DNA from 4 places in the Paenibacillus pabuli genome. Region 4 is predicted to be linked to each of the others. Evidence: riboswitches for the same ligand, from Rfam matches in the RefSeq annotation. Region 4 holds a riboswitch; each other region holds the start of a gene.
The links. Region 4 has a riboswitch for cyclic di-AMP ahead of ABGV42_RS10700 (C40 family peptidase). Riboswitches for the same ligand answer to the same signal wherever they lie in the genome.
Positions count from the first base shown of each region.

Region 1 (8,101 bases), on a different contig from region 4:
CGATAATGCTGCAGAGAACTCTTCCCGGCTGATCTGGAATACGCCCAGCCGCTTGTGGAACTGCTTTCCGTTACAATAACCTATGCCCAGCAGATTCCCCATCTCCATACGCCTTGCGGCTGCCTGCGGGTGCACAATCAGTCCTGCTGCAATCAAGTCCTCCCAATCAATCAGGCTCGGTACACCCTCATACGAGGTATGCACACGCGCCAGCGCATGACGAATTGCCTCAGGTGAGGCATTCTCAACCCCGATATCCCCTTTGCGCGTTGCATCTGCTTCGGGAATAAAAGCATGCTTGCAGCCTGGGACCTTGTTTGCAATAATTTTGCGAATCCGCTCACCCGCATGATCCGGGTCCGTAAGAACAATCACACCCCGTCTCTCCTGCGCAAGTGCAATTCGCTTCAGAATTCGCTGGTTGATGGCAGATCCACCCGTTTCTATTGTGTCAGCCTCAACAGCCCGCCGGATGGCGACGGTATCGTCGCGTCCTTCTACGACAATGACTTCTTTTATCATGTTCCATTTCTTCCTTTCTAACGCAAAAAGAAGAGGAATATCCTCTTCTCTGCCAAACGGCGGTGAGCCTGTTCAGACTCCACCGCCGCATATTCCGCATGATTCATTCATGCTTATATTTTATAGCATTCCCATTTCAAAGTAAAACGATTTTAGTTCGCTTCCGGCTTAACCGGACCGATGACATATACCGTCTTGCCTTTCTTACGTCCGAAGTTCAGGGCATGCTTCACACTGTCATAATACACATCGATTTTGTTGCCTTTAATGGCGCCGCCAGTATCTTCCGCACGACGGAAGCCGAGGCCCTCAATGTACACCCACCAGCCGATCGGAATCACTTTGGGATCAACCGCAATGGTCCGTCCTTCAGTTACCCGGGTACCGGAAGCTGTTTTTGTGCCAATGCCAGGTTCCTCAGAAGAGTAAGCGGTCATCGATACATTTTTAAGTACTTTGGAATATTTAAAAGAAGTGCCTGAGACGGTAATGACTTTGCTGCCTGATGCAGCGGTTTTCTTCGAGTTCGTTGTCGTTTCTTTCTTTGCTGTGGATGTTTGGGCCGATACCGTCTGAATCACCGGCTCCTTCACAACAGGTTTCGCTTTGGTTCCAACAGCAATTACTTTATCGACACGATTGGTCGATACCGATTTGCCCACCATTTTTTTGGAGACTAGCTCTCCATCCTGAAACACCTTTTCGATATGTTGTACAAGTGTACCTTCTTTACCGTTTACGATGACACGATTGTCACCTTTGTACAAGCTAGGATCAGCCGTTTTGACTACTTTGTACGCAATCGGCTGTTCCACTTCCACTGTACGCTTTGTTACACGCACTACGCGAATTTTCATATCTGCCTTGATTGGTGTTGCGAGCGCTGGATAAACCTTATCCTCACTGGCAACCTCAATTCCAGATTTCTGAATTGCATCTTCTACCGATGAATCGGTTGTATACAGAGTCTTGGTGTTTCCGTCTGCCGTAATATTGACTGGAACGGCCCGCTCAATAACAATGCGGTCTCCATCTGCGATTGCCCCGTTCAAAGGCATGGATACCTCATCATGAGGGCTGACTGTGATTGATTGCTCCTCCAGCATTTCTTGAAGCATTCCTGTACGAGTCTCTACCGCTTGAGCTTTGCCATCGATAACCAGCGAAATTTGTTTCCCGGCTTGACCGTAAACGACTAACAAGATCATGATTGTAAGCGCGATTGAGAAAATAGCGATCAGTGCCATTTGACGCAAGTTCTCATGCTTCCACCGCAACGCGTAAGACTTACTGGATGATCGTGACTCATGGGTCTCTTCTGGTTGGAATGTGCCCACTTCTCCGTCCTCCTTCATAGCCTCGCCGTCTAAAGTTAATGCATGATGTCTTTGACGCGACTATACCAAATTTTCTACAAAACAGGTCCATATCCCATTGACCGGTTCTGCATCATGAACCACTCTTCGCAACATGATGTCACCACCTGAATACTTACCGTATGATGACCGTATTTCTTTTATTCAAAAACAAAAAAGCCAAAGAAAGAGTCTAAGAGGAACTCTTTCGTGGCTTTCCGAATGATTTTGAATATCGGAAATTCATGCACGAGGTTGCCTCTCTTTTTCCGCTTGCGAGGTTAGCTGTCGGGTTCGGGCGAAAGAGAGCCGCCCTATCTCCGGTCACCCGCTCATGGCGGATGCCCTTGAATTCACCCCGAGACCCAAAGAAGAAATCAAATAGTGCTTCGCAAAGGCATTCGCTGCTTTTGGGTCAGCGAATGATGCGCATCAGCTGCTTTCACTGATGTTTAAGCCCTATTGGTTCCCCCGCTCTCCGTTAACGGAGACTCAGCGAGATCGGTTCATGAAAAGTATTGTTGTGTCATCGGAAAGTGTCCCTTTGTTCATCCCCCGAACATCTGTCCAATTTTCCGCACAACAATTCACTGAAAAGATGATATCCTGTTTCGATGCATGTTGTAAAGCGTTGTTCAAGTACGTTTTTCTAAATATTTGGTTAAAATATTGTAATATTCTTCATTTATTTGGATCAAAAAGCAAATTCGCTCCGTCTACCTCTCTTTTTCACCGCATTTGCTTCGTTTTTTAACGAATCCCAAATCGTTCCATGGCATTTTTGGTCGTTATTGCAGCAATTTCCTCTACCGGAATGCCTTTAATTTCCGCAGCTGCCTCTGCAACCAGACGTACATGCGCTGTTTCATTTCGTTTTCCACGATAAGGATGTGGTGTCAGATATGGGGAGTCTGTTTCGATGAAAAATCGGTCCATTGGCACCTTCGCCAGTACCTCTTTTGGCTGCTTGGCGTTTTTGAACGTGATTGGTCCCCCGAAGGATAGATGGAACCCTAGATCCAGACAGAGTTTTGCCGTTTCCCAGCTTCCAGAGAACGAGTGCATCACACCCCCGACTTCTCCAGCTTTTTCCTCGCGCAAAATTTTGACAATATCCTCATGAGCGTCGCGATTATGAATGACAATCGGCATGTTAAGTTCACGAGCTAGTCCGATCTGTTGTCTCAGGACACGATGCTGAACATCCTTGGGAGAAGTGTCCCAATAATAATCCAGACCAATCTCGCCTATGGCAACAACCTTTTCATGTTTGCACAGAGACGCAATCCACTCGAGATCACCCTCCTGCATCGTAATCGCATCCTGAGGATGCCAGCCTACAGCAGCATAAATAAAATCATACGTTTCGGCAAGTTTCATCGTGGATGGAATGGTCTCCCGATTGAAACCGACATTGATCATGCAGCCAACCCCGGCGTCTACAGCGCGCTGAATCATCTCCTCGCGGTCCTCGTCGAATTGCGGTGCATCCAAGTGTGTATGAGTGTCGAATAACATCATGTGTATTTCTCCCTTCCTGTCGAATAACTGTTTTCTATCCCAATCAAAATCATATAAAAATCACAGATTTTATCATCACATTTGATTTTCCAGAGTACAAGATGTGGAATTAGCAGATTTAATTTCTACTATATATAGGCGCCCTCGTGATCTCAACTTCTTCAAAAAAAGTGTGGATTACAAAATTATGTCGATCTACATATACTCTCCATTAAAGCAGATTACTGTATCATGGTAATATCTCGAATTAGAAACTCTTTCTTTCATAGCTAATTTGTAAAAAATTTGCTCTTGATTGCACATTTCATGATCATGAAAAGTAGGGGCGAATATGAGATGGCAGCTCGTGAATGATGGCGTCCACCTTGTTTTGCGGATAGTACAGATGGTGCTTACCACGATGTATTCCGCTGATCGAACGAACGATGTCCGAAACCTCGGACAATTCATGCAGCTTGTCCTGTCTATCCAGCAGCAGAATCTGTTTATCTGTCGATTCATCCGGACGAAAAACATCATACGGAAGATCCGTCGGAAAATCAATTTCCAGATCATATTCGGGGTTAAGACCCGCTCTGGCAAAGGCAACCCGAATTTCTTCAATCGTTTCCACATCGATCTGTTCAACCTCTACATACTTATACAACCTGCGATCGATAAAACGTTCGCATAACTCGCTCAGAACAGAATCGTTCTCTTTGCGCCACTGCATGAATGCTGTCTGTACCAACGCCTCATCCAATTGCAAATATTCATCAACAGAGAGCACACCATCAAACAGCTGCGGTAACGGCTCCAGCATGAAACGGAAATGGAATCCCTGCTTCACCAGCTCTTTCGCACGCTTAAATATTTGTCTCAGGATAATTTCGGAGCTTCGGGTCACCGGATGGAAGTAAATCTGCCAGTACATCTGGTAACGTGACATCAAATAGTCTTCCACCGCATGCATTCCCGATTCCTTGACTACAATTCTGCCGTGATATGGACGAAGCATTCGCAGGATGCGGTCAAGGTCGATCGTTCCGTAGTTTACACCTGTAAAGTAAGCATCCCGAAGCAAATAGTCCATCCGGTCTGCATCAAGCGGGCTAGTGACCAAATTTACAACGATCGGCTTTTCATATGTTTTTTGAATAACAGATGCCACCTTCTCTGGGAAATCGGGAGCATACCGTCTCAGGATCGCCCCCACTTCGGTATCCCCAAGGATAATTCGGCAGGTCCAGTCTTCATGATGCATGTCGAAGGCTTCCTCAATGGAGTGAGAGAACGGCCCGTGACCCAGGTCATGCAATAATGCAGCGCAGAGAGCAACCACTTTTTCTTCTTTAGGCCAATCGGAGTACTGACTTCTTTCAAATTGAGAGATAATTTTGCGTGTTATTTCGTAAACGCCCAATGAGTGTGAGAATCGGCTGTGTTCAGCACCGTGAAAAGTCAGATAGGATGTTCCCAACTGACGGATACGCCGCAAGCGCTGAAACTCTGGTGTATTAATTAACTGCCATATAATCGGATCTTGCACATGAATATAATTATGTACCGGATCTTTAAACACTTTCTCTTCCGTTAAACGCTGTTCCATGTCGCTTCGCTCCTTTGTATTTGAATTGCGTTTGTCGCATTTGGCCTTATCTAGCCCAATTATTCGACATATAATGACGAATTTTGTCGAATAAAGCACTTTTAATGTTTTCCAAATCGACAAAGCTGCCATTGATGTTTAAATATGAAAAATTGCTCCTAACCCCTTGCCACCCTTAATCTTATCAAAAACCGCCTTAATTTTAAGCTAATTTTAAGGTTGACTGTTTTGGGAATCGTTGGTATGATGAGTATCATAAAACATAAAATAATGTCGAATAATGACAATGATAAGTAGCTGAGAGGAGCACTGATTATAATGATGAAATCAACAGGTATTGTTAGAAAAGTAGACGAACTGGGACGGGTAGTTATTCCAATCGAATTGCGCCGTACACTGGGTATCGGTGAAAAAGATGCTCTGGAAATCTATGTTGACGGTGAACGCATCATGTTGAAAAAATACGAGCCAGCTTGTATCTTCTGTGGGAACGCTGAGAACGTAACATACTTCAAAGGTAAAATTGTATGTAACGAATGTATTTCCGAAATCCCTGCACCTGTGACAAAATAAAAAGTTTCAGGTATAATGGACTTATTGAATTGTTAATTCTAACCTTTTTATATTCCTTACTTGCCTTCCCGGTGTGAACCCCACCGTTGGAAGGTCTTTTTTTTGTTCTCCCAATCGGGCCAACCATGATGCAGTTCATGCCATGACTAGGAAAGCGGTGAAAAATGGAAAACATTTTTTTGCACCGCCTCGGACTTTTAATATTTCGCTAATGTTTCCAATAAGAAACTTTTCAGGTTATGTTCCCCTATTAATCTGTATGTTTGATTCACCCAAAGGATTAGATTAGCGCGTTATATACATCACGTTTTGTTAATCCTCGGTCTGCTGCTGTTTTTTTCATCGCATCTTTGCGATTAAGTCCTTCGCCTTCATAATGGCTGACGTGGTCTTCCAAAGACAACTGCTGCCACCAGGCTTCACGCTCTGCCTTACGCTCCTCTTCCTTAATGCCTTCCACAAGCAGACAGTACTCTCCAAGTGGCGGATGTTCCTCCAGCCAGTCTATGCATTCGCGAACCGTGCCACGTGCAAATTCCTCATGTCGCTTAGTCAGCTCACGAGCCAGCACAATCGAACGATCCCCAAGAATCTCTTCCAGATTGACCAACGTTTTACGAATACGATGCGGAGACTCATAAAACAACAAGGTCCCGTTAGATTCGTCAAAAGCCTCCAACACTTTTCGCATATCCTTTTTCTCGCGCGGCAAAAAGCCGCCGAATGTGAAGCGTTCCGTCGGTAATCCCGATACAATCAGAGCAGACAATGCTGCATTGGGACCTGGAATGGGAATGACATGAATTCCTGCTTCAATGGCTAGTTGTACCAGATCAGAACCCGGGTCTGAAATGGCTGGTAAACCAGCATCACTGACCAGTGCCAAATTTTTTCCTTCTATTATATAGCGTATCAGTTCAGGGCCACTTGCCGCCTTATTATGTTCATGATAACTAAATAACATGGAAGGGGTAATCTCAAAATGGGTGAGCAGCTTCCGAGTTTGCCTGGTATCTTCTGCCGCAATAATATCACAACTCTGCAGTGTCTTAATTGCTCGAAATGTCATATCATCTAGATTCCCGATGGGTGTTCCAACCAAATATAACTTACCCATGCCATCATGAACTTCAGCATAACTTTTTTGTACGTGCAGTGTCATTTACACTCCTCCTTCCGTAGTACGCGTTGTATGTTGTGAGCCGTAGTAAATATCCATAATTTCATCACAGTAGGTTCCTTCTTCATTGTAGACAATGAGGGGCGGAAGCATCCGCACTTCCGGTTTGCCATCCTTCAGCGCTTCAATTAATACCATATTGGCTTCGAGGTGAGCACGTGGATGTACCATTCGGATCCGCTTTGGCTCAAGCTTGTACTCCCTCATAAGAGAGATAATTTCGCCGAGTCGTTGTGGGCGGTGAACCATGGATACTTTTCCTCCATTACGCACCAGACGATTGCAAGCCTGAATAACTTCCTCCAATGTACATCCCAACTCATGACGGGCCATGGCTTGGTGTGTATTCATCTTAAGGTCACTACCATTCAGCGGCATATACGGTGGATTCACGGTAATCGCATCATACACAGCATGCCCTGTTTCTTTCACAAGTTCCCGCAGGTCGCCTTCATGAATTGTGATCGATTGGTCCAGAGCATTCAGCTGTACGCTTCTCCGTGCCATATCAGCCAGTCGGGGCTGGATCTCAATTCCTTCCAGGTTAGCCTGCGTACGCGTTGTCAGCAGAATGGGAACAACCCCATTCCCCGTACATAAATCGAGCACACGACCACGTTTAGGAACAGAGGCAAACCGAGCAAGCAGTACGGCGTCCATGGAAAAACTGAATACTTCATCACTTTGAATGATTTTCAAATCATGAGAGAGCAGATCATCAATCCGTTCTGATTCATGCAATATTACTTCTTTAGCTTCATTGGCTGTCATATGATACGTTCATCCTCCGGTACTCTATATCTCATCTTAGCTTTAGTTTAGGTTTGTAACCTTGAAAAAAAACCGTAGGGGCTCTTCCCTACGGTCACTTCATTTATTCAAAAAAGACAGGCAGAACAGACAATCGCCTTCCGTCCGCAAATGCCCGTAATAGACATTGCAGATATGGAATCCTTCGTGATACAGCCGGGCCAGATTATCATATCCTTCACCTACCACATCTTCACCTGTAGCCGGACCTGCCGGTCTAGCGGCTGGAGCCAGTGCAGATGAGACAGGCAGATCTACCGGAGCCTCACGCTTGAGCAGTTTGCGCAGCTGCTCATTCTCAATCGTAAGCCGCTGATTATCTTCAAGCAGCTCTTTCACAATCATTTTTAACTCTCCTAAATCACTGTGCAACTGACCCAGTTGGGTTTCCATTTCATGAATGTGCGTAAACAGATTTTTCTTTTCCAAGTTTCCACCCCGAAGCAACCTTTATGGTTTACTTGATAACGACGTCATCCAGCGGAAGTTCTTTGACTTTACTGATGTCGAACAGTTGAACATGGACTGTGCGATTACCGGCATTGATGCCGA
Region 1 is NZ_JBDOIO010000005.1:831,530-839,630, reverse strand. It holds gene rnmV (ribonuclease M5) at 1-522, opposite strand, end outside; gene ABGV42_RS30475 (ubiquitin-like domain-containing protein) at 675-1,859, opposite strand; cyclic di-AMP (ydaO/yuaA leader) riboswitch at 2,132-2,385, opposite strand; gene ABGV42_RS30470 (TatD family hydrolase) at 2,628-3,398, opposite strand; gene ABGV42_RS30465 (HD domain-containing protein) at 3,709-4,986, opposite strand; gene ABGV42_RS30460 (AbrB/MazE/SpoVT family DNA-binding domain-containing protein) at 5,305-5,559, shown strand; gene rsmI (16S rRNA (cytidine(1402)-2'-O)-methyltransferase) at 5,840-6,721, opposite strand; gene ABGV42_RS30450 (tRNA1(Val) (adenine(37)-N6)-methyltransferase) at 6,722-7,510, opposite strand; gene yabA (DNA replication initiation control protein YabA) at 7,610-7,978, opposite strand; gene ABGV42_RS30440 (PSP1 domain-containing protein) at 8,007-8,101, opposite strand, start outside.
Region 1: it holds a riboswitch for cyclic di-AMP, as region 4 does, so the genes downstream of both, ABGV42_RS30475 (ubiquitin-like domain-containing protein) here and ABGV42_RS10700 (C40 family peptidase) in region 4, are expected to answer to the same signal.

Region 2 (8,101 bases), on a different contig from region 4:
GGGAACTCAGACACTTACCTGGACCCATCCGGGTAAAAAAACAGTCAGCGAACTTTATTTCCACCTATACCCCAATGCATTTTCTTCTAGTGATACGACATTTATGAAGGAATCCGGAGGAAAGCTTCGCGGTGATGTGATGCCAACGGACGGGTACGGCTCCATGAATATTACGGAGATGAAAACAGAGGACGGACTCTCTCTCCTGCACCGGATGCAGTATGTACAGCCGGATGATGGAAACATGAAAGACAAAACGCTCATCAAAGTAAGATTGCCCAAGCCAGTCAAGGGCGGGGAAACCATTACACTGCACACCCGGTTTGAGGTCAAGCTGCCCAAAATCTTTGCCCGTATGGGAACCGCTGAAAACTTCGTTATGGCGGGACAATGGTTCCCTAAACTCAGTGTATATGAGCCTGCAGGCGTGCGAGGACGTACGGCTGAGGGCTGGAATCTGCATCAGTACCACGGGAATTCCGAGTTTTATGCTGATTTTGGCATCTATAGTGTGCGTATTCGGGTACCGGAAACATACAAAGTCGCCGCGACCGGGTTTCCAACGAAGCAGGCTGTTATAAAAAACGGCGAGAAGATCTATCAATTCTATGCTGACGATGTGCATGATTTCGCCTGGGCAGCCTCACCCGACTTTGTTTATGCGGAGGAACCCTTCTCGGCTCCCAATGTTCCAGGCGTACGAATCAAGCTCTATCTGGATCCGGCCCACCAGGATCTGAAGGAACGTTACTTCTATGCGGCCAAAGCAGCTCTTTCCAATTACAGCAAGTGGTTTGGTCCGTACCCGTATTCCACACTCTCCATTGTTGTTCCCCCGAAAATGGGCAATGGAGCAGGCGGCATGGAGTATCCTACTTTAGTTACAGCCTTCGGTGCCGACGACACTACGCCAGGTTACGATCTGGAACGCACGGTTGTGCACGAGATCGGACATCAGTACTTCTACGGCATGGTTGCCAGCAATGAATTTGAGGAGGCCTGGCTGGATGAAGGGTTCACCTCTTACGCAGAAGACAAACTGATGGAGCAGGAATACGGACTTATCCCCAACCTTCCGGTTCAATCCGGCTTAATTACTTCTCCCGCCTCACTTACACAGGAGTCCTGGAAGTTTGATTCCCAGAATCATTATGCAGCCAATGTCTATACCAGGGGCAAGCTTGTGCTGCTGGGCATCGAACAACAAGTGGGCGCAAAAACGATGGAACGCATTCTTTCAACCTATGTAAAAAAATATCGGTTCAAACATCCCACTTCGACTGATTTTCAAAAGGTCGTGGAACAGGTGACCCGTACGTCCTGGTCTGATTATTTTAATCAATATGTATATGGGGACGGCATGGCCGACTTCGCCGTGGAGAATATCCAGGTCAAGCCTGTAGAAAAAGACGGTCAGACATTGTACGAGTCATCGGTAACATTATTGAAGAAAGGCAGCGACTACGAGAAGGTGCCCGTTCGCATTGTTTTTGAAGATGGACACATTGTCGCCAAGGAATGGGATGGCAGTAACGGTCGAATTACGTACAAGTTAACTTACAGCTCGCCTGTATCCTGGGCAATGACCGATCCGTTATATACCGTTGTACTGGAGAACCGTCATATGAACAACTTTTTGAAGGCGGGTCTGTATGAGCCGTCCAAGTTCCGCTGGAGCATGAGTGTAACCAAACTTATAGAAGCTATATTCGGAGGTCTGTCATGGTGAGGTGGAGACAGTGAAAGCAAAAATACGTGAGGGCTGGTTTCTCGTTCGTCAGCATATGTTCATTGCGGCACTTTTGTTTCTCTATCAGCTGGTGTGGGGTTACTTCATCTATAGAATGGTGCAATCGGCTGTCGTTCCCTTGCTGCTGCGCTATCCGGAACCTGACGCCGGGGAGCTTAGTACAATTTTATTCAAAATGGAAAGCCAGCTGAGTCTGTCTACACATCCCGAGGTTCATCGCTATCTATGGATACTGGGGGCCATGCTCCTGCTCCGCATGCTGATCACTCCTCTCATCCAGGCAGGGCTGATCTATTCATTACAACACTTCAATCATACGGAAGAGCGTATTCCTTTTATACGCGGGATCAAGGCACTGTGGAAACCGATGCTGCTGCTTCATTTCATTAAAACACTGTTATTGCTGCTGCCTGCGTACTGGCTTGTCCCCAAGTTGTATGGCATCTTTCTCGATGGATTCCATTCGCTGCAGCTGCTGCTGCCAGGCATTCCATATGTCGCTGGATGGATCGTATATGGATGGATTATACACCATGCCTTGCTCTATATGCAGTTTGGGGCGGGAGCCCCAGAGGGTCAGGGCGGGATCCGTGGTACATTTCACGCTCTATTTCTTGCCTTGCGTCATATCGTTTCTGTCATTGGGATCGCGTTGGTTTTGGGAGCAATCCATCTGCTCATCTTCGGGGCCTTCACCTCTGCGTCTTGGCTCTTGACGGGCCTAATGGGTCTGATCCTGCAACAAACCTATCCGCTCGCCAGATGTTTACTAGATATTTGGAAGATATGCGCTCATTTTCGTCTGTGGCAGTCCAAGTCTTCCAAAGGTTAAAAAGTGTAATGATCCACCTAAAAATTGTTACCATCTTCGTGTAAACTCGTGTCCATGTTTACGCTTCACAAAAGCAAACCTCGACCTTTCCCCGTCAAAGGTCGAGGTTTTTTTTGCTAATTTTCTTGTTAAACGTTGCCAAAGCTTTACTCCTCTGTTACAATAATCGCAGTGAGTTTTTAGTAACAACTTTGTAATCTTTAACTTATGAATTGTAACTACTTAAAATTAAATCGTCATTTCTTGATTTCGCAGGTGCACAACTAGCATAGCCAAATTCCTGGCACCTGGGAAGCGGGGGAACCAGTTATGGGTGAATTGATCTTGCTACAGAGGGATCATAGGGGACCTTCAACCGAATCCTTAAGCTAACCTCGCAGGCGTTGGAAGGGGTATATCTCTTGTTCAAAAAGAAATTAACAGCAGCTGTACTTAGCTTAACATTCGCTCTATCGCTTGGAGCAGGCAGCGCATTCGCAGATTCAAAAATGGATAAAGTAATTGATTCAGCAATGGGAACTACATACAAAAGTGGTGGAACAACGCTTAACGGCTTTGACTGCTCTGGATTCACACGGTATGTATTCGAAAAGCTGGGCATCGATTTGGCTCGTCAATCCAGTTCCCAATTCGACATGGGCGACTCCGTATCTCGCATGGAAATGAGACCAGGCGATCTGGTATTCTTCAATACAACGGGTAAAGGGGTTTCACACGTAGGCATCTTCGTGGGGGAAGGGAAGTTTGCACACTCCTCGTCTTCCAAAGGGGTTACCATCAGTTCTTTGAGTGAGAACTACTGGGCCAACCGCTATGTTGGCGCTAAACGGATTATGAGCACGGACGCATATGAGTCACTGGCCCTCGACTAGGGACAAGCTGAGCAACATCATACTGTAACGAAGCATAAATCAACTGCCCGGTACATTCTCCGCAGGAATGTATCCGGCGGTTTTTTTGTGCTTGTTCGTCCATGCCCTTATGATGTTTTTACCCATCCTACTATAATATAAACGGAATTCCCCGATCTTTTGTTTCACTTTTTTTTCAGGGAGCTAAACCTTGCCAAATGCCCTCCTCTTTTGTAGAGTGAAATCAGGATTAAATATGAAATGACATATGTGATAGACCCTCAGCGTATGACTAAAGTAGCTTGTTCACAATGAAAGGAGCGTGCAGTGGTATGGATGAAGCTTCTGTAACGTTTCACGTTGTGCCGATGCAAGAAGAACATGCAGAATTGATCTGCAGCTGGACATATGAACCACCCTACAACATCTATAGCTGGCTGCCCTGGGAACAGATGAAGGCGCTGGAAGTTGAATTCGGCGATAAGCAGCTTCGCCAAGAGCAATATGCGGTTGTACTCGGAGAGCAGGATCAGCTCTGCGGATTTGCTCAATTCTTTCCGCTCGAAGGTGTGACACGGATCGGGCTTGGCATGCATCCCGAACAGTGTGGTCAAGGGCAGGGCACTGCCTTCGTCTCTGCGATCGTGAAGGAAGCCATTCGGCGGAACCCTACCCATGAGATCGATCTCGAAGTGCTCACTTGGAATGCACGAGCCATTCGAGTTTACCTCAAGGCCGGATTTGTTACCCAGGATACCTATGAACGACAGACACCGAGCGGCTTGAAGCCTTTTTATTGCATGGTATATGAGGGACCTCGTTAACCTTCAGACCCGCAATACAGAAAATTTCATACCCGTTTATGTGATTAGTTCAAAAAATTACCACAAAATGCTATGATGTCATAACAGGTTCCGTTATAATGATATGGACAGTTTCAATTTAGATGATCTTTCATTCTGGAGGGGACATAAGGGATGCACAAATGGATCATGAGCGGGGTATTTTTTGCAGCATGCGCTTTGGCTATTGTTTTAATGTTTACGCTTCCAGGGAAAGAAGAAGTGGCTGAAGAAGCCAAACCAACCATGCCGGAAGTGACAATGGATGCCGGACAGGCTGAAGCACTGGTCAAAGCCAATTGTATTTCCTGTCACGGAGATCAGCTCCAAGGTGGCGTAGGACCTGCTCTAGCAAACATCGGCAGCAAGGATGATCTGGAGAAAATCTACTCTACGATTGTCAAAGGTAAAGGTGGCATGCCATCCTTCAAGGACAAACTGAAGGACGAGGAAATTGCCAATATCGCGATGTGGCTGGCTGAGAAGAAATAAGGATCATGAGATACACAGCAAAGAGGCCCCTGCCTTCCCTCTCGGGAATGGTTCGGGCCTCTTCGTCATATCATGAAAAAAACAGCCACTAAAAAATGACTGTTTATATCTTGATAAAGTAGTTTTTAAATATTAACCTGTTTTATTATGTAAGCTTTATCCTAAGAGAAATTTGTTGGGGCTATTAGTTCGTCTTGCTCTGTTTTGGATGCTGGCCTACACGTTGTTCTCAAGCTCTATTCCAAATTGGGGAGATGAATTATTTGCAATATTGATGTTGTCCATTCCTTTCCTTGTAAACATGATCGTTAGGTATCTAAAATTTAAAATGATGAAGGTATAGACGAATAAATTCAAAAGGACAAATTATGAAAAAGTATTATATTGTGTGCCGCACAGAGTATCCAAAGGAGTGCCTTGAACTTGTATCATCAGAGTCTCAAGGGGAACTGGAGGATAAAGCCTTTGATCTACTCTGTGATGACTATTTTTGAGGACGTAAATTCATATGGATTCATGGAAATATTCTATAGAGATGATCAGGGGAGTCTATTTGAGGATTTGACAGGTAACAATAGGAGCGGTATTGATAATGCTTATATAGAGTCATGTATAAGAAGTAATGTGAGTAACTTTTTCAAAGAAAAACCAGAGGATGGGGATTTATATTTGAAAGATTTCTTTAATGAGAAACGTTCCCTGGTGGAATTTCCTCGGGAGTTGTATAAATTCATTTTATTCAACTATGATAATGAAAGTGATAAGCTTCGAATCCCCCATTACGACCTAGACGATATTTTCTGGGATCATCAATCGAATGAATATGGTGTAAAGGCACCGGAGGATGAGCGAGACCGCCGACTCAGAGAAATCATCGGTTTCGATTCGTGGATCGTAGAAGGTGTGTTCAGGTCGTGGTAGAGCCAAGTTTTGCTGCTGCAGACAAGATTTTCGTACTGTTGACGCCGTTGTCAGTTTAGGAGGAACGAATCTGGAAGCGTTATGAAGAGCGTATTGCGGGTGTCATCCCAAACAAGAAGCGCGAGACGCTCAAAGGCACCCATAACTTGTTGGCATGGAATAAAGATTACAATTTGACAAAGCTTCCTAACTTGATCGGACATTGGGACTATAGAGACAAAACGATCCTCGTTCGCGATAATTTAGATCTTCTTGAACTTCAATAGATGTGACTTGCTTTTCTTGTTAAGCTAACGGGAAACGTTAGCTTAATGAGACAGTGCGGTCTAAGACTTTATTTTTCAGTCTTGGTCTGGCGCTGTCTCATTTTAATGTTCAGTCTATAACTTATTTTTTCAAAAGCTGACGATTACTCAAAACAAAAATCGCGTAAGATCAATGATTCCGGTCTACAACTTTATTTCCACTTCACATTTTCGCCATAAAAATATCCCCTCCAAGTGTCACTTGAACCCCCATGATAACATGGAGGTTTTTTTAAGTGTCTACTTAAAGGGGATATTACCACTCGTCGGTCTTTTTTGTTCAACTCTCTAGTTTGATAACACATCTTGTACTAATTACGAAATAGGTGTGCTATTTATTGTTCCAAATGCTTAAAATCTTGGTCTTTATCGTTATAATTTCTCGATCCATTTACGAGGGGTGTACTAAACTGTTTAATTTCACCTGAATCTTTCAAATAAAAATATTCAACATTTTCTTCATCCTTAAATACAACTCTAGCAGAGAAAAAAGGCATTCTTCCGAAAAACGTATTAATTGAAGCTATATCAGAAGTTTTATAACCGTTTTGAAGTAAATAGTTATTTACTTCAGTCTTTAATTGTTTCTTTTCTAGATTAACAAATAGAATAAGAAGCAAAGATACTAAAATAACTAAGCCGAAAGTTATTAAAAAGATTTTTTTCATTTATTTTCCTTCTTTCTTATGATATTCTTATATTGAAATAAAATTCCAAATTAAAGGACTGAGAGATTATATGAAAAGAACGGTTAGTTTATCCCTTTCACTATTGTTATCAATCACTTTAATTGTATTTGCTTTCCCGATGAATGCAAGTGCAGCAACCGCAAATTATCCTGGGAGTAATTTTTCAGTAACACCTGGTGACGTGTTATATAGTCACAAAGGATGGGATAGCGGTTTTGTTGGACATGTCGCTATAGTAGGTGATGATAGAAAGATATACCACTCAACCCCAGCAAATGACGTTCCTTCTGGTGCAACAGGTGAGTCGTTATCCTCATATTTGTCCCGTTTCCCGGCTTCTTCTAAAATTGAAATATATAGATACGGACCTCATGGGAAGTTTGGTCCATTTCAAGAACCTGTAAAAGCCGGGAAGTGGGCAAGACTCAATTATTCAAAAGTTCAGAAGTATACGATAGCGGGCGGATATAAGATGAGTGATATAACAAAAAACTATTGCTCAAAGTTCTTATGGCAGGCTTGGAAATATGGAGCGAATGTTAGTATTGATAGACCCTATATGGGCAATTACATGAAACCAGATGCAACAACACTCTTTGCTCCAGCTGAAATCAATCTTTCACAGAATTCAAACGCAAGTATTTTCACCAAAATAGCAACTGTTACCAAGTAAAAAAGCTATGCGCGTGCCGATACTTGATCGGTGCGCGCATTTTGTGTCTACCTTAAATCGCTGATGGTTATCGAGGTTATAACAAGAAACTATACATACGTAAACATATACGTAAACAATAAGTGGTGGTCATTTCAATCCTACACTGTTACTTGAAGTATTCTCTCAGAGCTTCATTTATAATTCTAGTTTTTTCACCTCTGCCATTTTCGACGCTTTGATTGTCTAGTTTCTTTTTCAGTTCATTTTCTATCCAAACAGTATCCCTTGTATGCAACTCTTCAAATTTCTTTTTCCTAGTCTTCGGTTTACTCTCATGAGACGTATCAATAAGTTATAGATGCACACTGCTACTGCCAGAACTTCTAATCTTATTTTTCAAGTTATCCATCTTAGACACGTTGAATCAGCTCCTTAGCAAAATCTCTGTACAGCCTCAAACCTTGGTTCAATTCAGGGTTGTCTTTGAAGCCGTTAATAGATAAACGTCCTATCGCAGCAGTACGGGTCATGATTGTTTCAAAGCATAAATCCCCATACTCTTCCTCAATCAACTCAATAAGAGCCTTGTTATCGGTTCTCCTTGAATCTATAAGTGATATCAGTATGCCAGCAATCTTCATATCCTTGTTGACCAACTCTTGAACATGAAGGGTTGTCTCTAAAAACCGGCCAATTGCTGAATAGCAAAATTTGCTTTCTTCGAACATAGCAACAACTGCATCAGACGCAGCCAAAGCATTAAT
Region 2 is NZ_JBDOIO010000005.1:912,324-920,424, reverse strand. It holds gene ABGV42_RS30875 (M1 family metallopeptidase) at 1-1,729, shown strand, start outside; gene ABGV42_RS30870 (hypothetical protein) at 1,740-2,582, shown strand; cyclic di-AMP (ydaO/yuaA leader) riboswitch at 2,843-2,980, shown strand; gene ABGV42_RS30865 (C40 family peptidase) at 2,984-3,454, shown strand; gene ABGV42_RS30860 (GNAT family N-acetyltransferase) at 3,766-4,257, shown strand; gene ABGV42_RS30855 (c-type cytochrome) at 4,411-4,767, shown strand; gene ABGV42_RS30850 (hypothetical protein) at 5,437-5,688, shown strand; gene ABGV42_RS30845 (DUF3139 domain-containing protein) at 6,329-6,661, opposite strand; gene ABGV42_RS30840 (hypothetical protein) at 6,732-7,355, shown strand; gene ABGV42_RS30835 (ParA family protein) at 7,748-8,092, opposite strand.
Region 2: it holds a riboswitch for cyclic di-AMP, as region 4 does, so the genes downstream of both, ABGV42_RS30865 (C40 family peptidase) here and ABGV42_RS10700 (C40 family peptidase) in region 4, are expected to answer to the same signal.

Region 3 (8,101 bases), 1.8 Mb from region 4:
TGCCCACTTCATCCCCGTAGAAGATACACGGCGTACCGATATAGGTAAACAGGAACACAACCGACAGCTTTAATCTGCGTTTGTCTTCGCCGCATCTGGAGAGCAGGCGTGGGGTATCATGACTGCATAACATATTGAAGATGACTTCGTTGGTTTGCTGGGGATACCGCATAATGAGGGCCCCCATCTCATTTGCAAAATTGTAGCCATCCATGGAGCCGCAGAAAAATTCAAGGACTTTGTCGGCAAAAGGGTAGTTCATGACGGAATCGAACTGGTCGCCCATCAGCCATGTTAGGGAATCACTCCAAACCTCGCCCACAATATAGGCTTCCGGATTCGCAGTTTTAACGACTTTGCGGAAATCACGCCAAAAGTGGTTATCCACTTCATTGGCAACATCCAGTCTCCAGCCGTCGAGCTTAATTTCCTTAATCCAGTATTCAGCGACATCGAGCAGATACTCTTTCACTTCCGGATTGGCTGTGTTAAATTTCGGCATATTGCCATAAAAACCGAAGGTATCATAGGTGGGTATGCCATCCTTAATACGGACAGGGAATTCATTGATATGGAACCAGTCCACATATTTTGATTTTGTTCCATTTCTCAGCACATCCTGAAAAGGAGGGAAATCTTCGCTGCAATGATTAAAAACGGCATCAAGCATGACACGGATTCCACGCAGATGGCATTCCTCAGCCACTTTTTTGAGCAAATCATTATCTCCAAAATGCGGATCTACTTTTTTATAATCAATGGTGTCATATTTATGGTAGGAGTTGGCTTGAAACAGAGGGGTAAAATAGATGGCATTTACGCCGAGTTTGGTTAGATCATCCAGATGATCGAGGACGCCTTGCAGATCTCCGCCAAAGTAATTATCCAGCTCGGGCTTACCACCCCAGCGGTGGGTTCCTTCCGGGTTGAGAGCCGGATTACCGTTGGCAAACCGTTCCGTCATGATCTGGTAAAACACAGCTTCTTTGGCCCATTCGGGAACCTTAAAGACATCAATTTCATGAATGTAGGAGAATTCGTAATATCCTCCCGTAGGGTAAGGGGATTCATGGTGAATTCCATTGTCAGCCAAAAATACATTTTCATGACCAGCCGTGATGCGAAAAATATACGTAAGTCGCTTGAATTTAGGTTTAACCGGAGCCTCCCAGTAATCGAACATGCTGTCAGACGCAGCTTTTTCCAGTTGGACTTCTCTGTAGGTCCCGTTCCAATCATACTTATCACCAGTCAGTGCAGTCACATATTCTACATCATCTCTCTTCGTCCGTACACGCAGATGAATCGTAGACGTGTTGTAGGCATAGGCCCACTTGTCACGGGGAACATGATACATCGCTTCGAGCAGCATGACAGCACCTCCTGTATCAAGATGAGTTATAGCATTACATAACCAAGCTAGACAGCAAATGAACCAAGAGTAGTTTACATAATCAGAAAATTTTTCACGGCTTTCATCGTTTTCATTTCACAAGCATCTCCAGGTAAAGCCTGAATATACGTATGCACAATAAACAAAAGAGGTGTTTTCTGCAGAACGGGAGAAATCCGTTCAATCTGTAGAGAACACCTCTTTGATTAACACTATAAGCTTATATTATCGAACAGCCTGTTCAAACTCTGTGCGAATGGATTGCAGCAGCGCAGGCTTAGTCAACACATCGTAGGCCGTTGTCGCAAGAGCTTTTGCACCCAAGATCATGCCGTCCAGTGCCCGTTCCTGTAATGCGAGATCACGGAATTCGATGGAATGCAGGGTATGAACCTCATCAACCACCCGAATGTAAGGATGAATTGCAGGACAGCGTAAGGATACGTTACCGATATCCATGGACCCATGATCATTTCCTGTAACAATCTCGTCTTGTGGAATACCAAGTTCCATAAGGTTTTCACTAAACGCTGCAGATAACGATTCATTGGTTACCATCTCATCATATGAAGTTTCATAATTGGATGTCACGAGACGACATCCCGTTTGCAGCGCCGAACCTTCGGCAATCTGGATGACACGCTGCGTGAGTGTATTGAGCTCTTTTCTTGTTGCGGCGCGCACATAAAATTGGGCAGAAGCATAGTCGGGAATGATGTTAGCAGCCTGACCACCGCTATTAATCACGCCATGGATCCGGACAGTGCTTCTCACTTGCTGGCGGAATGCATTAATGCCGTTAAAGGTTTGAATGACGGCATCGAGAGCATTGATCCCCTCATGCGGACTGGCCGCAGCGTGAGATGATTTTCCGTGGAATTCAAATTGCACGGCATCAATGGCTAGAGAGCTGCCTGATTTCTCATAAGCGTAGTAAGGGTGGGCCATCAGCGCGATATCACAATCATCAAACAGACCTGCTTCAGCCATTGGCACTTTGGCGCCACGCGTCTCTTCAGCGGGTGTCCCGAAGACTTTAAGCGTTCCACCGACTTCATCCAGAATGGACTTGAGACCGACAGCGGCACCCAAGCTCATCATACAAATCAGATGATGACCACAAGCGTGACCAATTTCGGGAAGTGCGTCGTATTCACATAACAGTGCTATGGTTGGTCCTGTTTTGGCAGCGGAGTAAGTCCCGACAAAAGCCGTATCCAGTCCAAGTACGGGAGCCTCAATTTCGAAACCGTGAAATACCAGTTCTTCCTTTAAGCGGGCAGAAGCGAGATATTCCTCATTCCCGAGTTCCGGATTGGCACCAATGTATGATGAAATCTCTTTAAAACGGGAAGCATATTGATCAATAACCGACAAAATTTGTGATTTGGTATGTGTCATCGTAGACTCCTTATGCAAAATGAAAATAATTTAGTCATTATATCATGTTTGCTTGGTTTTTTCAGAAACAAGTCAAGATTTGTAAACACAAAACTCATTGCATAATCATGCATTCTACTTTATAATGACTCAGGCATCAACATGAGAAAGCACATAATGTATTGTAAGGGGAGAACAGGGTTGAAATTGATTAGTCGTTACACCATGATGCTGTTGACCTTTGTCGTTTTATTGACGGCAGCCGTTCCTTCGGCGCTGGCAAGTGGAACTACGGGCACTTCAGACAGTAAAAAATTGGTACTCGGCACAAGTGCCGACTTTGCACCATATGAATTCCATAAAGTCATTAATGGCAAGGATGAGATTGTCGGATTTGATATTGCCATTGCCAAAGAGATTGCTGCCGATTTGGGAGTAGAACTCGTAATCGAAGATATGGGTTTTGACGGCCTGCTGCCTGCCTTGCAGAGTGGCCGCGTGGATATTGTTATCTCAGGTATGACACCAACAGAGGACCGCAAGAAAAGTATCGACTTCTCGGATACCTATTATAAATCGAAACAAGTCATCATGGTTCGCAATGAGGATAAAGATAAATACCCAACCATGGCAGAACTGGAAAATGAAAAGATCGGAGCACAGAAAGGCTCGATTCAGGAAACGATCGGACAGAAGATTACTGGAGCCAAGCTGACTTCTCTTGATAAAATCTCGGACATTGTGCTTCAGCTGCAAACTAAACGCATTAACGCTGCAATTGTTGAAGATACGGTGGCCGCAGGTTATTTGGATGATATGATCGGACTTGCTCCTGCAGTTCCGGATGAAGAGCAGGTAGCAGCAGCGATCGGAATCCGCAAAGGCAATACTGAATTGCTGAATGCAGTCAATGGTACGCTTGAACGACTGAAAAGCGAAAATAAGATTGAGCAGATGGTAACTGAAGCCAGTCAATTAATGGCAGACCGTGAGGTCAAATCGCCAAATATTTTTGAAGTATTCTGGCAGTACAAAAGCTTCTATGCGACAGGCGTTGGATATACGCTCTTATTGTCTGCACTCGGCGTAATCTTCGGGGTAATTATCGGTTTGATCATTTGCATGTTCCGGATGCATGATACTGCAATTTTGCGGTGGATTGGTACGGCATATGTCGAAGTCATTCGTGGTACGCCGATGCTGGTTCAGTTGATGATTATTTATTATGGTCTGGCCCTGACATTTGGCATTACGTTCTCGCCTCTTCAGGCGGGTATCTTAACACTTTCCATCAACAGTGGTGCTTACCTTGCAGAAATCTTCCGTGCGGGAATTCAAGGGGTTGACCGCGGTCAACTCGAAGCAGCCCGTTCGCTTGGGATGGGTAGAGGCGCCGCAATGAGATTTATTATTTTGCCACAGGCTTTCAAAGCAGTGCTGCCTGCCATCGGTAATGAATTCGTAACCATCATCAAGGAATCTTCCATTATCTCGGTCATTGGTATGGTTGATATCATGTATCAGGCAAGTGTAGTCAAAAACATTACGTACCAAGGAATGAATCCGTTCCTTATTGCAGCAGCTATATACTTTGTATTGACATTCATTTTGTCCAAGCTGCTGGGTCGACTGGAAAGGAAGTTGAGTGCAAGTGATAGACGTTAGACAATTACACAAATCCTACGACAAAAACGAAGTACTTAAAGGCATAGATGTCTCAATTGGCAAGGGCGAGGTCGTTGTCGTGATTGGTCCTTCAGGATCGGGTAAAAGTACATTCCTGCGCTGTCTGAACCTGTTGGAGCAGCCTACTTCCGGTGAGATTAATTTCGAAGGGGTATCCATCACGGACCGCAAACACAACATTAATGCAACTCGGGAAAAAATGGGGATGGTGTTCCAGCACTTTAATCTGTTTCCGCATAAAACCGTGGAGCAAAACATTACCATTGCCCCAATTAAGGTCAAAAAGCAGTCTGAACAGGAAGCGAAGCAGATCGCAGCAGACTTGCTCAAAACCGTTGGGTTATTGGAGAAAAAGGATGCTTATCCGAGTCAGCTGTCTGGTGGACAGAAGCAGCGGATTGCCATAGCGAGAGCCCTTGCGATGCAGCCGCATGTGATGCTGTTTGACGAGCCAACCTCTGCACTTGACCCTGAAATGGTCGGTGAAGTACTCGACGTGATGAAGCGCCTGGCTGAAGGCGGCATGACTATGGTTATCGTTACCCACGAGATGGGCTTTGCCCGTGAAGTTGGAGATCGCATCATCTTTATGGATGGCGGGGTAATCGTGGAAGAGGGGACACCTGATGAAGTATTTGGTCAGCCTAAGCATCCACGTACGCGTGACTTCCTCGGTAAAGTTTTGTCATAATCGTTGAACATGATCAGCCAGTTAATCATATTGGATGGACTAACAAAAACGAAATCAAACAGCCTTGTTAACTTTATGGTTAGCAGGGTTGTTTTTTTGTGTGGATAAGTATCCACTGTCTTAAAAGTAACGTTTCTGTCATTGTTCCAAAGCTGCATAGTCACTCCAGATTTTGAAAAAATCCTTATTATTAAAGCTGTATAATGAGTTGTTTAAAACAGTTGGTAACATTTACTACGGACCCTGGTTACAGAATTGTGATATATTGTTCCTGCCGAAACTTCCTGAGGAGGAAGTGCGGAGGATGTAATGATGCAGGCCGTGAAGGGGAAGATCGATACGCACGCTGCTTGGGGTGAATTAGGGGTACATAACGCAATACGCATGTAACAGCAACCTATAGGGTGGTTTCCTCCATCCGAATCCGACAACTAACTTCGCAGGCACAATGAGGGAGGAAGACCATGATTAAGAAGAGAACAATAGCCAAAACAGCAGCAGCCCTGCTGACAGCAGCAATGCTCATTCAGGCCGTTCCAGCTCACGCTGATTCTGTTCACGTGGCCAAAGAGGGGGATACCTTCTACACCTTGTCGAAAAAATATGGGGTTGGACTGAGCACACTTATCAAAGCTAACCATGATATTTCGCCTTACAACATTTATGGTGGTTTGAAAATTACGATCCCAGGAAAAACAACAAATACGGCCTCGGCTGCTCCAGCTGCCAAGAGCTCTTCCGAAGCAAAGGCGATCACGACAGCTAGCCTTGATGTGAATGCTGACGAGAAAGTCGTTCAAGCTTGGGGCAAAACGTTTGATTACAGTAAGGCTGTTGAAGTGAAAGCAACAGCATACTCTTCGGCCGCTTCTGAAAATGGTGGATGGGGTGCTGTAGATTACTTCGGTAATCCGCTTGAACTCGGCACGATCGCAGTAGATCCGAGTGTGATCCCACTGGGGACGAAGGTTCTTGTTACAGGTCACTCCCATCCGGGGCTGCCTAAGCAGGCATTTGTGGCTACTGCACGTGATGTCGGCGGGGCGATCAAAGGCAAACGGATTGATATTTTCATTCCTGGAAGTCAGAAGTCTGTGAGCACTTTTGGTTTTCAGGATGTTGAACTTTATATTTTAAAATAAGTATCATCGCCAATAAAAGGGTGCCTTTATGACACGTTTAACGTGAAATAAGGGTACCCTTTGTTTTTAACAAAAAATAAGATTGTTAGTTTCATGATTAAGATGTGTTTACTATCCACTATGCCCTGTATTATTTGCTCTTCGGCAATTGCAGCATTTCGTCCAGAGTCACCAGATTGAAGCCCCTGCACCGCAGTTCATCAATAATCTCCGGAAGTGCCCCAATGGTACCGGACAGATTTGAACCCACGCCGCCTCCCGCATGTTGAAGAATGATGGAGCCTGGCTTGACTGCAGATAAAACATTTTGCTTAACCTGCTCTTTGCTTAGGCCTTTCCAATCCAGCGAATCCACATTCCAGTTAACAATACTGTATTGTTGTCTTGCGGCCCATTGCAGCTGTTTCTCATTAATGTCTCCGTATGGAGGACGAATCATTTTCGGTGTGTACCCGGTCAGTTTACGAATAATGTCACCGGTATGTAGAATTTGTTTGCGAAAAGCATTTAAAGACAGCTTACTGAATTCAGGATGGTTGTAACTATGGTTTCCAACAATGTGACCTTCCCTAACGATCCGTCTGACGAGGTCAGGATGTTTCTCAGCTCGGTTGCCAACAATAAAAAAAGTCGCTTTTACATTATATTTCTTCAAAATATCCAGTACCTGCGGTGTGAAGCGCGGATCAGGCACATCATCAAAAGTCAATGCCACCTGTCGGGTTGAAGGTCCATTGGTTTTGAAAGTATCAGCATATTTCTGCCTTAGCTGACCGAGCGTCAGCTGTTCATCTTCAGATAGGTCAGGCTTTGCAGCAGGCGTACTCTCTGGAACGGGTTTAGCCAGCAGCTGCCCAGAAGTATAGCTTCCGCTTAGAAAAACAAGGATCAACATGGCGAATGCGATGAGGCGAATACGCATGATATAGCCTCCTTTGTCAAATGGCGTTCTCTTTGGTATGCCCGGGGTGATGGTTCATTATGCATAGTGTGAGAAGTTTCATTGTCCAATCTGACCGATAACACTCATAATTCCACCATTACATATACACACAAAGGACAGGTGGATTAGGATGAATACTTATGATTTGAAGTCGGTTCGTTTGCAGGTCATTGAAGCTGGAGAAGATCAGATATTTTTGGTCACGGGTGGGAAAGCTCATATAGGAGCTGTGGCGACCTTTTATCCCGAAAGAGAACGCGTGGTGGGAACTGCAGTCCATATTCCTGGGCACAAGGAACAAGAATTATGTGAGCGTCTGGCACGAAAGGCTGCGAATTCTCTCAAGGTGACCGTCACCGTTATTATGGGTATTCATTTTGACGCCATTACGCGTATGCAGATCGATGAGATCGTACTGACGGCAGAAAAGCTGCTCGATGATCATTTAAGCCGGACGAAAGATGTAAAATAGTAGATTTTGGGTGGCTTCGAATCGTGTTTTATGATTTTTTTTGGTAAAATTGAAACGGGTTGAAGGTTACCACGTATGTATGATTATATACAAGATGTAATATCGACTAGGAGGAATACCATAATGTCCATTTTCAAACGTTTGCGTGATTTAACGATGTCTAACATTAATGCCATTATTGACAAGGCAGAAGATCCAATCAAAATGACGGATCAATATATCCGTGATATGCAGGAAGATCTGGAAGATGCCGAGAAGGCTGTTGCTCAACAAATCGCGATTGAGAAAAAATTCAAGCAGCTGTTCGAAGAACAGGAAGCATTGGTGAAGAAGCGTGAGGAGCAAGCTCATACCGCAGCACGTGCACAGAATATGGATCTGGCGCGCCGGGCTC
Region 3 is NZ_JBDOIO010000003.1:149,558-157,658, forward strand. It holds gene ABGV42_RS03015 (alpha-glycosidase) at 1-1,372, opposite strand, end outside; gene ABGV42_RS03020 (M20 family metallopeptidase) at 1,619-2,794, opposite strand; gene ABGV42_RS03025 (ABC transporter substrate-binding protein/permease) at 2,999-4,438, shown strand; gene ABGV42_RS03030 (amino acid ABC transporter ATP-binding protein) at 4,425-5,150, shown strand; cyclic di-AMP (ydaO/yuaA leader) riboswitch at 5,413-5,612, shown strand; gene ABGV42_RS03035 (3D domain-containing protein) at 5,615-6,292, shown strand; gene ABGV42_RS03040 (polysaccharide deacetylase family protein) at 6,423-7,214, opposite strand; gene ABGV42_RS03045 (hypothetical protein) at 7,366-7,707, shown strand; gene ABGV42_RS03050 (PspA/IM30 family protein) at 7,831-8,101, shown strand, end outside.
Region 3: it holds a riboswitch for cyclic di-AMP, as region 4 does, so the genes downstream of both, ABGV42_RS03035 (3D domain-containing protein) here and ABGV42_RS10700 (C40 family peptidase) in region 4, are expected to answer to the same signal.

Region 4 (8,101 bases):
GATAAAGATGGCATCTTGCACAGCTTTTTCCGGAGAACCGAATGCTTGCAATACGGATTGAAGCTGCTGATCCAACTCCTTGACCCCACGAAGTCCCGTGGGGCCTTTCTTATGTAACTCCCGGTCTAAATCCGGTAAATAGACAAACAAAAAATCCGGCAATTTATTGGATTGAACCAAATATTTTACGGCTTCAATAGCAAAATCATTATGAATGCCCATTCGATTCGTTAAGCCATCCGGCAAATCTTTAATATCTTGAAACGGATTAGACAATGCACCCAGGGACAGTAAGTCCGGCCCTTTCACATCAATCTCTTTTGGTAAAGAAGCTGCTATTTGAACCCAACGAGGGATCGACAACTTTTGATCTGACGTCCCCCTGTATATCAGGCCGTTGATCGAACCCGACTTTAATCCTTGCCGGGCTAGGTCCTCATAGATTGTGGGTAAATTCCTGTTCAAATGACTCCCGTTTAAATGGACCAGAGCATCCGTCAACACCGGATTAACTCCGTGTTTGAGCACTTCCGTCGGTCCGGTTCCGTACATGATCATTTTCTTGTTGTCCGCAGAATACCAAGTCAGACCCGGTACACGGTGAAGGTCCGAATACGCTCCGGTAAGCAATGAGCTGTCGATCGTGACGGACATCGTGGGAAAAGAACTGACCAGGTTTTTATAATATTGTCCGTGTTCGATCAGGAATTGTAAGGCAGGAAGCTCCTGCTTGCTGATTCCTTGGTCGATCGCCTGATACATTAAAGAATCCACCATCAGGAAAATGACTTTTTTCGTATTTTCACCATTAGCGGAATTTATCCGCATCAAATCCTGTTCTTTAGGTTTCGAGCTCTGACATCCGATAAGCATGTCCAATAACAAGATCGAAAGCAATATCCGAATCCCTTTTTTCCTCATAGATAATTCACCCCATTTATGTACATTCTGTCTTGAAAATCTTGGGGTTATTCGAGGTTTATTTTGCCATTCTTTCTCATTGGACAAACTGCAACTCTAGTATTTTGTTTGAAAAACAAAAAGGTTCCCAATCTGCCAGAAAAGCAGATCAGAAACCTATTGTTAATAAAATGATGCGGTCGAGAGGACTCGAACCTCCACGGGGGGTTAGCCCACACGGACCTGAACCGTGCGCGTCTGCCAATTCCGCCACGACCGCATATGGTATATCTCCGAGATAATCTATCGCGGCGACAAGAAATAATATATCATGTGGAATCCAACGAGTCAACACTTAATTTAATTATTAAAGAAGAATGACAGCCGGAAGTTTAAGATCCGGTCGAGAACTGACTTTTCCTGTTCAAAATGAAACTTGCTCTCCTCTATCTCTCCAATTTACTTATTTGTCCAGTTTGATTGCTGTTGAAACACAAATTACGTTTTTGTCATCATAAATAAACATGTAGAACTACTACTTTCTGCAAAAAGTCTTGAATTCCGTTAACATTGAAGGAGTAAGAAACGTTTGACAATTACGCATTTATGCAATATAGTTTCAAAAGGTTACAAAATATTAATTATTCATTTGCCGAGTTTCATGTTTGAAAACGGGGGAACCATTTTGGGTGAATTATTCTTATACATAGGAAATATAGGGAACCTTCTACCGAACCCTTAGCTAACTCCGTAGGCATCGAAGGGAGAACATCGATTTTGAAAAAACTGATCATTTCTATTTTTGGCGCAGCCGTTCTATTTACATCTGGTGCAGCAAGCACTGAGGCAAGCAGTATCAACACCGTTGTTAACAACATGACTGGTATACCTTACAAGTGGGGCGGCACGACGCTGGCCGGGTTTGATTGCTCTGGATTTATGAGATATATTTTCGAAAAATATAGCATTGAATTACCACGTACTTCACAGCAACAAGCCAAGGCAGGTACCCCGGTATCCAAAGCCAATCTGCGCACAGGTGATCTGGTATTCTTCAACACTTCAGGCAGTGGCATTTCGCACACAGGCGTATACATCGGGGGCGGACAATTCGCTCATGCTTCTAGCAGTAAGGGTGTCAGCATCACCAAATTGTCGAACCCATACTTCAATGACCGCTATGTAACAGCACGCCGTGTAACTGGACAGTTTATGTATAACAAAATGCTTGGAAAAATATAAATTGCATAAGAAACAGGCTCTGGATTATTCCAGAGCCTGTTTTGCTGTCTTGTTATTCAAACTCGCTTACAGGAACAACCTAGTGTAATGCTTTTTGCACACGCATTGCACCTTGAGACAGCGCGTGACCGCCGCCTACCGCTCCGGCTACGGCAACCGTCTCCATAATCTCCTGATCGGTTGCTCCCTTCGCTCGTGCCTCTTCCACGTGGTAAAACGTACATACCTCGTTATTGGCAAACAATCCGATGCCGAGGGCAATCAGCTGCTTCGTTTTGGCATCAATCGCACCTGACTGAAAACATTCCCCGGTAAATTCGTGGTACGCTTTGACCACACCAGGCAACACATCTCTTAATTCTCCAATCTGATCCTTATAGGCATGAACCTTATCATTCATCAATGTCATGGCTACCCGCACATCCTCTCGGCTGAAAAGTTTACGAATTCTCGCTGTACCTATCTTCTCTCCCGAGTGGTTGGATTATGCCAAACCATCCATGGTAATTCCATGCATCAGTCTCCAAAGGATTCTATTCATCAACCGGACTTTGACGTGGTTCGCTAAAAAGCTGATAGCGATAGCTACGATCCAGCTTGACCACACGTCTGTTCTGGCGACGGATAAGCACCTGTTCCCCATCCCATGCAACGACAATCCCGGTTACATCGTTGGATTCCAAACCATCCCGTATCACTCTTACTTTTTCACCCGATAAGCGCAGTGCATCCAGTTCTGCATCACTAATCATGTCTATGGCTCCTATGTTCCAAAATTATTTACAAAAAGAGACCTAAATGAAAAGTCATTTAGGTCTCACGTGACTGTATTGGACTGTTATGTCATTCGAAAAATGTCCCGACTGAAAGTTACCGCTGCGCGTGCTCTTTGCTGTCGTTCTTCTCGAACCAAAAATCAAGCACTTTGGCGGACATCACACGTTCTTCAAGGTACTCCACTTGATGCGGTGTAAATTGTTCTTTCCAAGCGAAGGACAACTCTTCACACAAGCCTACAATGGTCAGCAACTCTGACCAGGCAACATAGCGTTTGTACCAGAAAAATTGAGGATGTTCAATCATATAGGGATAAAGGTCATCGAATTCCGTATGTTTACAATCCAGGGCACGTTCAAAATGAACTTTCGACTCCGCCAGCTTTTCAATAAAAAATTGTTCTGATGCCGGTTGGTTCCCCATGGTGTTGCCTCCTCTCCCTAACATAACCCCATTATAAATGAAATCCGCGGTCATGCAAAGGCATTGTTCAAAAAATAGGCTTTTTCCTTTAAACTGTCACATTTGGTTATCGTCGAATTGCACGGTTCCATCATTCAGTGAACGAATGCGCACCAAGGCTTCCACCGGAATTCCCTGCTCACGGATCGTGCGTGCTCCGGCCTGAAAACATTTCTCGACCACGACACCGAATCCGACGAGTTCCGCGCCCGAACGTTCAATGATTTTGATGACACCGCGAGCAGCATCTCCGTTGGCGATAATATCATCTATGAACAAAATACGGTCGTTCTCATGAATGTATTCGCGGGATACCATAATATCGGTTACGATCCCTTTGGTAAAGGAAGGTACGCGTTCACAGTAGGCATCGGGATCTGCCAGAAGCGTCTTTTTTCGACGGGCAAATACGAGCGGCACCCCCAGCTCATGAGCTGCGGCAAAAGCAACCGGAATCCCTGAAGACTCCACGGTAATGACCCGGGTCACTCCACTTTCTCGAAAGCGAGCGGCAAACTCGCGGCCCATCTCCATCGTCAGTGCAGGATCAATCTGATGGTTTAATAATCCGTCCAGCTTCAGCACCTGATCCGAGATGACTACGCCTTCTTGTAAAATTCGTTGTTTTAGTACTTCCATGATTTGACCTCCCAAGCCTATCCTATGAGGTAAAAGTATCATAGATGAGGCTGTCAGTTCAAGCGAAATCGCCTTTCCTCCATCATTGACCGATTCTGAAGACGCAAAGCTCCTTCCAATTGTCATGAGTTACCAGAGTCAAGCATACCTTGTACCATGGCACCCGCATGTCCAAACAATTATGGGGCCTGAGAGGGGAAACGCATGAAACAGGCATTCCGGGTGCTGCAGATCGCATTCACATACATCGGAACGGTTGTAGGAGCAGGCTTCGCGACAGGGCAGGAAATATTGCAGTTTTTTACCCAGTATGGCAAATGGGCCACCATCACCATCGGCTTATCGACCATACTATTTGTCTGGCTGGGCACCAAAATGATGCTCATCGCCCATGATACCGGCTCCCGCTCTTACGAGGACCTGAACAAGCACCTATTTGGGCACAAAGCTGGAAAGTGGATTACCTGGATAACGCTACTGATTCTCATTGGTGTAAACAGTGTAATGCTTGCCGGAGCAGGCTCTGTCTTCGTGGAGCATCTTGGACTGCATTACCAGACTGGTTTGATTATTACGATTGTGGGAACGTACCTGCTTCTGGGACGAGGCATCAAAGCCATATTGCAAATGAATAGTATCGTGGTTCCCATGATGCTCCTGTTGTCCATACTTATGATTACAAGCACCATACACCATCCCGGTGCCTTACGGTTCATTACGCTGACTACTGATACTCATCCTGTACAGGTGTGGCTGTCTCCACTATTGTACTCATCCTTCAATCTCGTTTTGGCCCAAGCCGTTCTGGTGCCAGTAGGCAATCAGATCCGAGATCGTAACGTGCTGAAATGGGGCGGTGTACTCGGCGGAATCGGCGTAGGCTTCATGCTGCTTGCGGCCCACTTCGCCATGTCAGCCCAGATGCCGGGCATCATGCAATTCGAAATTCCAATGGGGAGCATCGCCTTCCAACTCGGATTCGCTGTGCAATCCGTGTATGTAACTCTAATTTTTATGGAAATATTCACAACATTCGTCGCAGATATCTATGGCATGACCCTTCAGCTGGGTCAGCACTTACAAGTACACCCCAGATTAATTACATTAACCATTATGCTGCTGTGCTACTCACTCAGCCAGTTTGGATTCAGTTCTCTTCTATCCATTCTCTATCCGATCTTTGGTAGTCTTGCCCTAGTCTGGGCCGGAAGATTGGTGATCGACCGCTGGGGCAGCTTTCGCGCAAGGCACAAAAACTTGTAAGTTGTAACAAAGGTTTGAAAACGATTGATATTTCAATACGTATTTTATCTAAAGCCAAAAGCCGCTGTTCTCACAGCGGCTTCTTCTCTTTCATTTTAGGGATGTATCTAGGCCTTGCTAGCGTATTGCAGGTACAGTTTTTTCAGTTCATTAACCGATCTGCCCAACGAATAGTGCGTCTTGGCTTTCTCACACGCTGAGCGTGCAAGTTCGTAACGATACGAAGGATCCAGCATGACCTTCTCCAACGCCTCAGCAAGTGCGGATGGATCCTCAGGGGGAACGAGCAGCCCGTTGCTGCCGTTCTCAATCTGTTCGGGGATTCCGCCTACGTCGGTACCTATGAGCGCAAGACAACTCAGTGCTGCTTCGGCAAATACGGAACCAAACGCCTCTGCACGGGAAGGAAGTACGAAGATATCGAAAAATGGCATGAACTCTTCCGGATGCAGGGTGTATCCATAAAAAATAGTCTCGTTATAAATCCCCAGACGCTGAGCCAGCTCTTCCAAATCAGGCCGAATCGGGCCATCCCCGATAATATGCAGAACATAGTCATGTCCCCGCCCCTTAAGTTCCGCGCAGGCTTTGAACAAAATATCCAGTCCTTTGGCCGGAACAAGCCGGCATACCGTAACCAGTTGCGGGACGGCATTGTCATGGGGGATGGGTTTGAAGCGTTTCTCATCAAATCCGTTCGGAATGATACCAATGACGTCAGGCCGATTCACATAGGGAGTCAAATACCGTCTAAATGAATCGGAGACGGTTAACAACCGCTCTGCCTGATGCTCCAGTTCGCCGTAAATGGCAATCAGAAACTGATGATCCAGACCACCTGGCTCAATTCGTCCATTCAGAATCAACTCACGCTCATAACTGGAGTGTATGGTTTGAATGAGTGGTGTATCTGGAAATACACTCTTCATGGCAAGACCTGCAATGGGATGGTGAGCATGAATTAAATCATAAGGCTTCTGAATCCGCAGCTTCGTCCACCATAAGTAATCACGGTATGTCTGCATATATTTTTGAACGACTGGACTTTCCTGATACCTGGTCCAATCGAACGTTTCGAACTGCACGTCCTCCCTGCCCTTGTTGCGAATTCGCTTCGGCAGTGAGAACAGGTCCATCTCCCACCTCGGAGACGTAAACCTCTCCTGCATATACGGAATCATAGAGGATACACCTCCGGGCTGCTCCGGAGGAAAGAAAAGCGCCTGCAGCAATTTCACCGTTAGTTTCCCCCTTTCTAGCTTCAGTCTTTCAGTACATCTTCAATCATGATATATTAGAACGTATGTTTCAGTAAAGAAATAACTGTTTAATCCTCACCATTTTAAACAACAAAGTTGCAGCTTACAGTACCCTACCGGTTTATCCGGTAAGGGTCATCCGGGTAAGCCAATGAAAAGGAGAGCAACAAGATGAGCAAGCCTTTACTCCCTGAGTCGTATATACATCATATTCGGGAAATGCTCGGCTCAGAAGCAGAAGCATTTATTGACAGCTATGATCAACCTCGTGTACAAGGGCTGCGTTTTAACTCCATTAAAGCTACAGCAGAGCTCAAAAAGCAGGTTATAGAGCATTTTTCCCTGACCCAGGTACCCTGGTGCGAGACGGGATACTACTACCATTCGAATGAACGTCCTGGCAAGCATGCATATCATGCTGCAGGACTGTACTATATTCAGGAACCCTCTGCGATGTCGGCCGTGGAAATGCTGCAGCCACAACCGGGTGAGATTATTTTGGATCTCGCAGCTGCACCAGGCGGCAAAACGACCCACATCGCCTCACTGATGGAAGACCAGGGGCTGCTCGTTTCCAATGAAATTCATCCGTCCCGGGCCAAAATCTTGGCAGAGAACGTGGAACGAATGGGCCTCTCTTCCGTTGTTGTTACAAGTGCAACGCCGGGAGAATTGTCGGCACGCTTTCCGGCAGCTTTTGACCGGATCATACTGGATGCCCCTTGCTCTGGCGAGGGTATGTTCCGCAAAGATCCGGATGCGGTCACCGAGTGGAGCGATGATCTGGTCACACTTTGTGTGAACAGACAATGGGACATTTTGCAGGATGCCTATATCATGCTTAAACCGGGCGGGACCTTGGCTTATTCCACCTGCACCTTCAATCGCGAAGAAAATGAAGGCATGATGGAGCGTCTGATTGCCGCTTATCCAGATCTGACCCTTGTGCGGACCGAACGAATCTGGCCTCACTTGGCTCAAGGCGAGGGACATTTTGTAGCTGTAGTGACCAAAGCGGGATCCCAAGCTTATGGATCTCAAGAACAGGAAGAACAACCACGTAAACGCAAAGACAAAAAAGGCAGGAATCCACGTCAATCTGCGTCATCCAAAGAGGTGGAAACCGCCTGGAATGCGTACGTAGCCTGGAGTTCTGACCATACAGACACTGTAGCTAACGGAACCGGAAGACCCCTGCTTTTTGGTGAAGCTTTATATGCATTGCCAGAGCATGCTGCACAGCTGCTGACAGATGATCGGTTAAACGGATTGAAGCTGCCCCGGCCAGGCCTTCATGTCGGTGACTGGAAAAAAGGACGCTTCGAACCTGCTCATGCACTGGCGCTGGCTCTGGGACAACATGAGGCTGCCAACATGCAGCATGTATCCCTGGATGCAGAGACCAGCCAAGTGGCGGCATATCTTCGCGGCGAGAGCCTTCCTGCCGAAAGCGGACTTAGCGGATGGACTCTTGTGACTGTCAACGGGCTCCCGCTGGGTTGGGGCAAAGCCAGTGCAGGACAGTTAAAGAACCGTTTGCCTAAAGGTCTTAGACGCAT
Region 4 is NZ_JBDOIO010000003.1:1,962,274-1,970,374, forward strand. It holds gene ABGV42_RS10690 (alkaline phosphatase family protein) at 1-921, opposite strand, end outside; tRNA gene ABGV42_RS10695 (tRNA-Leu) at 1,096-1,180, opposite strand; cyclic di-AMP (ydaO/yuaA leader) riboswitch at 1,541-1,672, shown strand; gene ABGV42_RS10700 (C40 family peptidase) at 1,678-2,142, shown strand; gene ABGV42_RS10705 (carboxymuconolactone decarboxylase family protein) at 2,222-2,551, opposite strand; gene ABGV42_RS10710 (hypothetical protein) at 2,676-2,894, opposite strand; gene ABGV42_RS10715 (hypothetical protein) at 3,013-3,342, opposite strand; gene ABGV42_RS10720 (xanthine phosphoribosyltransferase) at 3,439-4,020, opposite strand; gene ABGV42_RS10725 (YkvI family membrane protein) at 4,225-5,283, shown strand; gene ABGV42_RS10730 (glycosyltransferase family 4 protein) at 5,391-6,521, opposite strand; gene ABGV42_RS10735 (RsmF rRNA methyltransferase first C-terminal domain-containing protein) at 6,714-8,101, shown strand, end outside.